Regions from separate parts of the Desulfovibrio sp. ZJ746 genome, predicted to be linked through region 1. Evidence: riboswitches for the same ligand, from Rfam matches in the RefSeq annotation. Region 1 holds a riboswitch; the other holds the start of a gene.

Region 1 (3,201 bases):
CGTCCACGCCGAGGATGACCACCTCAACCTCGTCGCCGGTGTGCACCATCTGGGAGGGATGGCGCAGCTTGCGCGTCCACGACATTTCGGAGATGTGCACAAGGCCCTCGACGCCAGGCTCCAGCTCCACAAAGGCGCCGTAGTCCACAAGGTTGGTGACCTTGCCGTTGATGCGCGCGCCCTGCGGGAAGCGGGCGGAGATGTCCTGCCACGGGTCGGGCACGAGCTGCTTGAGGCCCAGGGAGACCTTGTTGGTCTCGCGGTCAAAGGAGAGCACCTTGAGGGTCAGGTCCTGGCCCATGGTGATCATTTCCTTGGGGTGGCGGATGCGCTTCCAGCTCATGTCCGTGATGTGGAGCAGGCCGTCGAGGCCGCCGAGGTCCACAAAGACGCCGTACTCGGTGATGTTCTTGGCCTTGCCGTTGACCACCTGGCCCTCGGCGAGGGTCTTGAGCAGTTCGGCGCGCTTGGCGTCGCGCTCCTCCTCGAGGAGCACGCGGCGCGAGACGATGACATTGCTGCGCCGGCGGTTGATCTTGAGCACGCGGAACTCGAACTCCTGGTTGACCAGGGCGTCCATGTCCGGCACGGGACGCAAATCGACGTGGGAACCGGGCAGGAAGGCCTCAACGCCCCCGATGTTCACCGTGTAGCCGCCCTTGATGCGGCGCACGATATGCCCCTTGATGACCTTGTTGTTCTCCTGCACGTCCTCGAGCTGGTCGAAGACCTGCATGCGCTTGGCCTTTTCAAAGGAGAGCGTGATGGTGCCGTCCTGCTCGTTCTTGCGGACCACATAGACATCCACCCTGTCGCCCACCTTGACGCCCACATTGCCCGCCGCGTCGCGGAACTCGGCCGTGGGGATCTGGCCCTCGGACTTGAAGCCCACGTCCACGAGCACATTGTCGTCGTTGACGCGGACGATCTCGCCCTTGGTGATGGAGCCTTCTTCAAGATCGCCAAAATCGGGGTTGAGGTAGTCCTCGAGGGCGGCGCCGAAATCGATTTCGTCGTGCCCGGTTTCCTTGTCTGCCATAATTGCCTTGCCTCCAAACAACCGATGGATTTCCCCGCATGCACCGCGAGGGACTGGCACCATAGACGAAAGCGCGAAAAAGCGCAAGGAATTTCGCGTCAGGCGCCCGGAAAGGCGTTGACATTTTTGGCCTGAAGAGGTAAGGGCGCGGGATTGCGGGGAATTCCGTGCAAATCGGAAACAGTCGCGCTGCGGTAAGAGGGCACGGCGCTTCCTCGCCGTCCGGCCAGCTCCTGCGGCCCGGTCATGAGGCCAGGTTCTGCGGGATGGCCCGGACGGCGCGACAGCCAGTCGGCACACGGGCGAAAGCCCGGCCCCTTGGGGGCTGCCGGTGAAGGCGAAGCAATGGCGGGGCGCATCCCAGGCTCCATATCCCTCAAGTCCGAAACCCGCCAGGCCGCCGGAGTGTCCGGCGCGCCCCTCACGCCCTTTCAACGCACGATTGGAGGCCGTCCATGTCTTGTGCCCGTTCCTTCCCGCCCCGCCTTTTTGCCTTTCCGCCCGTCGCAGCCCTTGTGGGCGCCCTGTTCCTCTGCCTGAGCCTCGCCGCGCCGGCCGGCGCCGCTGACAAGGCCCCGCGTGAGGGCATCCTGCTCGTGGCCTTCGGCACCAGCGTGCCCGAGGCCGAAGCCGCCTTCAAGGCCACGGACAAGGCCTTCAAGGCCGCATGGCCCGACTCGCCGGTGGTCTGGGCCTATACCTCGCAGATCATCCGCAAGAAGCTCGCCAAAGAGGGGCGCCCGGTGGGCGGCATCGCCGCCGGCCTTGCCCAGCTTGCGCGCGACGGCGTGGATGTCGTGCGCGTGCAGTCGCTGCATGTCATGGCCGGGGAGGAATTCGCGGCGCTGGCGCGGGCCGTGCTGCTGGATGTGGCCAAGCATCCCGGCCGCTTCAAGGCCGTCTATCTGGGGCGCCCGCTGCTGGAATCGCGCGCCGACGCGCAGGATGTGGCCAAGGACGTGCTCGGGGCGCTGGCCGGCCGGCGCCAGCCGGGCGACGCGCTGGTGCTCATGGGCCACGGGCAGGAGAAAGGCCGCGCCGACCTTGTGCTGGAGGGCACGCGCTCCGCCTTCCAGGCGAGCGACCCGCTGGTCTTCATCGCCACCGTGGAGGGCAGCCGCAGCTTTGACGAGCTTCTGGCCGAGCTGCGCGCGCACAAGGTGCGCCGCGTGTGGCTCCAGCCGCTGATGCTGGTGGCGGGCGACCATGCCCGCAACGACCTTGCCGGGGAGGAGGAAGATTCCTGGGCTTCGCGGCTCAGGGCCGCGGGCTTCGAGGTGGAGGCCAATCTCGTGGGCCTCGGCGAAGTGCCCGGCATTGCGGAGCGCTTTGTGGAGCATGCCAGGGAGAGCAAGGACGACCTCACCCGCGAGCCGAGGAAGGAGTAGGCGGCGTCCCCCGAGCTTCAGGCCCCTGGGGGGCCTCCCCGCTCAGGCCCCCCTGTGTCCGAAAGGCAGGCTGGTGTTGCCCGTGCGCCGCGCATGGGCATCCAGCACCCCCAAAAGGCCGCGCACAAAGTCCCGATCCTCGGGCGCTATCAGCTTGTGGTGGCTGTTGATGCCGAATGAGGCCGTGCCCCGGCGCGTCAGTTCCACGAGGTCGGCCAGGATTTTTTCCCTTGGCAAAAGTTTTCTGCGTTCCCAGTCGATGAAATCATAATCTGTATTATTACAATCAGTTACACACCCCCCCCGCGTTGCCGGAAGAAATCGTGATGCCGCTTTCTTCCAGCATTTCCCGCAAGGGGGAGGCTATGGAGTTGAAGGGCGGCACAAAGACCGGCAGGAGGCGGTCCCCGAAATACTGTCTCAATCGCCGGAACACCGCGAGGATTTCCCGGCACTGGTCGGGCCCTGCGTATTCCGGCGGGAATTCGCTCTTGCCGCCCACGCGGGCGCGGTTTTCATGGCGCAGCCCGTGGACGGCCACCGGGAGGCCCGACACCCCGACCACGTTCAAGATGAGGGGCCCCTTCTCCGGAAAGTTCCGGGGCTCCACGGCCAGCAGGGCCGGAATCTTCGTTTTTGCAAGCAGTTCGCAGACAAAGCGCAGCCGCCGCCAGCCCCGCAGGAGCAAAACAGGATGCCACGGCCGGATGCAGGAGATGTCGTCATCCCGCCACCAGACGGTCAGGTCCGGCCGCGCTGCCAACGCCCTTTCAA
Region 2 (3,201 bases), on a different contig from region 1:
CATGATCATGAAGCTGAGCCTCGCCAACTATGTGTAAGCGCGCCCCTGGCGCATCGGACGCCATGCCATGCTCATTCTGACGCGACGCCCCGGCGAAAGCCTGTATTTGGGCGAAAACATCCGCATCACCGTGCTCGGTATCCAGGGGCGGCAGGTCAAGCTCGGCCTGGACGTGCCCAGCGATACCACGGTGTACCGCGAAGAGGTCTATAAACGGGTCATTGAGGAAAATCGCCGCGCCCTGGCGACCAAGAACGAAGATTTGATGGTGGCTGCTGAACTATGGCAAGCGAAAAAGAGCTAGAGATCGAAACCCGCCTCGGGCGGCGCGTCATCGATCCCGACAAGATCATTCGTTTTCCCCGCGGGCTGGCCGGTTTTGAGGAGGAGCACGACTTCATCCTCCTCCAGTTGAGGCCCGACGCGCCCCTGCTCATCCTCCAGAGCGTGACCAACCCGCAGGTGGGACTGCTCGTGGCCGACCCGTACAGCTTTTTGTCATCCTACCCGGTGATGCTCGGCGACGCGGAGCAGGCCCTGCTCGAGATCCAGAACACCGAGGACGCGGCCATCCTCGTCACGGTGTCCATCCCCCCGGGCGAGCCGGAAAAGGCCGCCCTCAACCTCACGGGGCCCATTGTAATCAACCACCCGGCGCGCATCGGCATCCAGGTGCCGCAGGGCTTTGACGGGCCATCGCAGGTCAACATGCATTCGCTGGAGCCCCAGCCACAGGACGCGGCCGCCTTGGCGCCGGACGACGGCGCAAAAGAGCGCCCCGCCGGAGAATAGGACCCCTTGGGGGACGACCCCGCGATATGCAGGCCCCCGCGGCACACGCTGCGGGGGCCTTGGCGTTTTGGGGAGGCTCCTGAGGAAGGGGAAGGCGGAAAGCCAAGAAAATTCAATAATGATGTCAGTAAGTTGCTTTGACACTAGGAGACCTTTTTTTCGCCCCTGCATTGACGCGCCGAAAAGTTTTGAATAGTTCTAGACACGCGAGAGCGCCACGGGCTTAATAGGGAATCCCGTTAAAATCGGGAGCGGACCCGCCGCCGTCAGCCATCGCGCGCGCCGCAAAGAGCGGCCGCGCCCCGTTTTCCACTGTGCCACTGGGCCAAAGGCCCGGGAAGGCGGAAACACGGGCGGCAAGCCGGAAGACCTGCTTTCGCGTGACGTGCGCCCGAGGGGCGCATATGAAAAGGGCCGCCGCAACGGGCTTTTGCCGCGGTTCTCACGCCCTGCGCCGCGCTCGCGGCAAAAGCACGGCACTGCTTGGTAAAAAGCCCCCCTGTTTGGGAGTAGACCATGCCCGCGACAATCATCAAACGGGACGGCACAGCCGTGCCCTTTGACTCGAAGAAGATCCTGAGCGCCATCACCAGGGCCAACCAGGCCGTGGAGGGGGAGGACATGTCCCCGACGGATCTGCTCTTCGTCACGGAAAAGGTCTGCCGCACCCTCGACGAGCGCAACCTGCGCCATGTGGAAGAAATTCAGGACGTGGTGGAGGAAAGCCTCATCCGCTTCGACTATGCCCGCACGGCCAAGGCCTATATCCTCTACCGGGCGGAGCACGCCAAAATCCGCAACGCGGAATCGGCCCTCATGGAGATCTACCAGCGCCTGACCTATTCCCCGGCCGTGGCCGAGGACATCAAGCGCGAAAACGCCAATATCGACGGCGACACCGCCATGGGCACCATGCTCAAGTATGGCTCCGAAGGCTCCAAGTATTTCGTGGACAGCTATATCCTGCCCAAGGACGCCTCGGCGGCGCACATCAACGGCGATATCCACATCCACGACAAAGATTTCTACATGCTCACGGAGACGTGCTGCCAGATCGACTTGATCCCGCTGTTCCGCAACGGCTTTTCCACGGGCCACGGCTTTTTGCGCGAGCCCAATTCCATCGAGAGCTACGCCGCGCTCGCCTGCATCGCCATCCAGGCCAACCAGAACGAGATGCACGGCGGCCAGAGCGTGCCCAATTTTGACTGGGCCATGGCCGAGGGCGTGGCCAAGACCTGGCGCAAGGAATACCGCCGCGGCCTCGAGGCCTGCCTGCGCCTCGCCGGCGGCATGGATGCGGGGGCGGCCAGGGCCCTGGCCGACCGCCTCCTCGCCGGGCGCGGCCCGCGCATGGGCGAGGCCGGGGCCCTGGGCGAGGCCCTTGTGGCGGCTGCCGCGCCCGGGCAGCGGGAGCTCGTGGCCCGCGCCCACGCCTATGCCGTGGAGGAAGCGCTCACGCGGACGGAGACGCGCGTCTACCAGTCCATGGAGGCGCTCATCCACAACCTCAACACCATGAATTCCCGCGCGGGCGCGCAGGTGCCCTTCAGCTCCATCAACTACGGCACGGACACGTCGCCCGAGGGCCGCATGGTCATGAAGAACCTGCTGCTCGCCACGCAGGCCGGCCTCGGCAACGGCGAGACCTCCATCTTCCCGGTGCAGATCTTCAAGGTGAAGGAGGGCGTCAACTATAATCCCGGCGACCCCAACCACGACCTCTTCCAGCTCGCCATGGAGACCTCGGCCAAGCGGCTCTTCCCCAATTTCAGCTTTCTCGACGCGCCCTTCAACCTCCACTACTACCGCCCCGGCGACTACAACAGCGAGGTGGCCTACATGGGCTGCCGCACGCGCGTGCTCGGCAATGTGCACGACCCCGACCGGCAGGTGACCTGCGGCCGCGGCAACCTGAGCTTCACCACCATCAATTTGCCGCGCCTCGGCATCGAGGCGAAGGGCGACGTTGATGCCTTTTTCGGCCTCCTCGACGACGCCATCGACCTCGTCTTCCGCCAGCTCATGCACCGCCTCAAGATCCAGAGCGCCAAGAAGGTGCGCAACTATCCCTTCCTCATGGGCAACGGCATCTGGATAGATTCCGGCAAGCTGGACATGGAGGACCGCATTGGCGAGGTGCTCAAGCACGGCACGCTCACCGTGGGCTTCATCGGCCTCGCCGAGACCCTGGTGGCCCTCATCGGAGAGCACCACGGCCAAAGCGAGGCCGCCCAGAAGCTGGGCTTGCGCATCATCGGCCACATGCGCCGCCGCGCCGACGCCGAGGCGGAAAAGACGAAGCTCAATTTCTCGCTCATCGCCACGCCCGCCGAGGGCCTGAGCGGCCGCTTCACGGCGCTCGACAAGGCGCGTTACGGGGAGCTCCCGGGCATCACCGACCGCGGT

What was found. Region 1 has a riboswitch for cobalamin ahead of G7Y54_RS06760 (sirohydrochlorin cobaltochelatase). Riboswitches for the same ligand answer to the same signal wherever they lie in the genome.
Region 2: another riboswitch for cobalamin. It lies ahead of G7Y54_RS09240 (anaerobic ribonucleoside triphosphate reductase); the one in region 1 lies ahead of G7Y54_RS06760 (sirohydrochlorin cobaltochelatase).

Annotation. Positions count from the first base shown of each region.
Region 1 is NZ_JAAKEK010000003.1:165,355-168,555, reverse strand. Features, by position in the region: gene G7Y54_RS06765 (30S ribosomal protein S1) at 1-1,039, opposite strand, end outside; cobalamin riboswitch at 1,150-1,451, shown strand; gene G7Y54_RS06760 (sirohydrochlorin cobaltochelatase) at 1,495-2,427, shown strand; gene G7Y54_RS06755 (hypothetical protein) at 2,470-2,664, opposite strand; gene G7Y54_RS06750 (hypothetical protein) at 2,714-3,201, opposite strand, start outside.
Region 2 is NZ_JAAKEK010000005.1:165,428-168,628, reverse strand. Features, by position in the region: gene G7Y54_RS09255 (flagellar hook protein) at 1-37, shown strand, start outside; gene csrA (carbon storage regulator CsrA) at 68-304, shown strand; gene fliW (flagellar assembly protein FliW) at 283-792, shown strand; cobalamin riboswitch at 986-1,185, shown strand; gene G7Y54_RS09240 (anaerobic ribonucleoside triphosphate reductase) at 1,309-3,201, shown strand, end outside.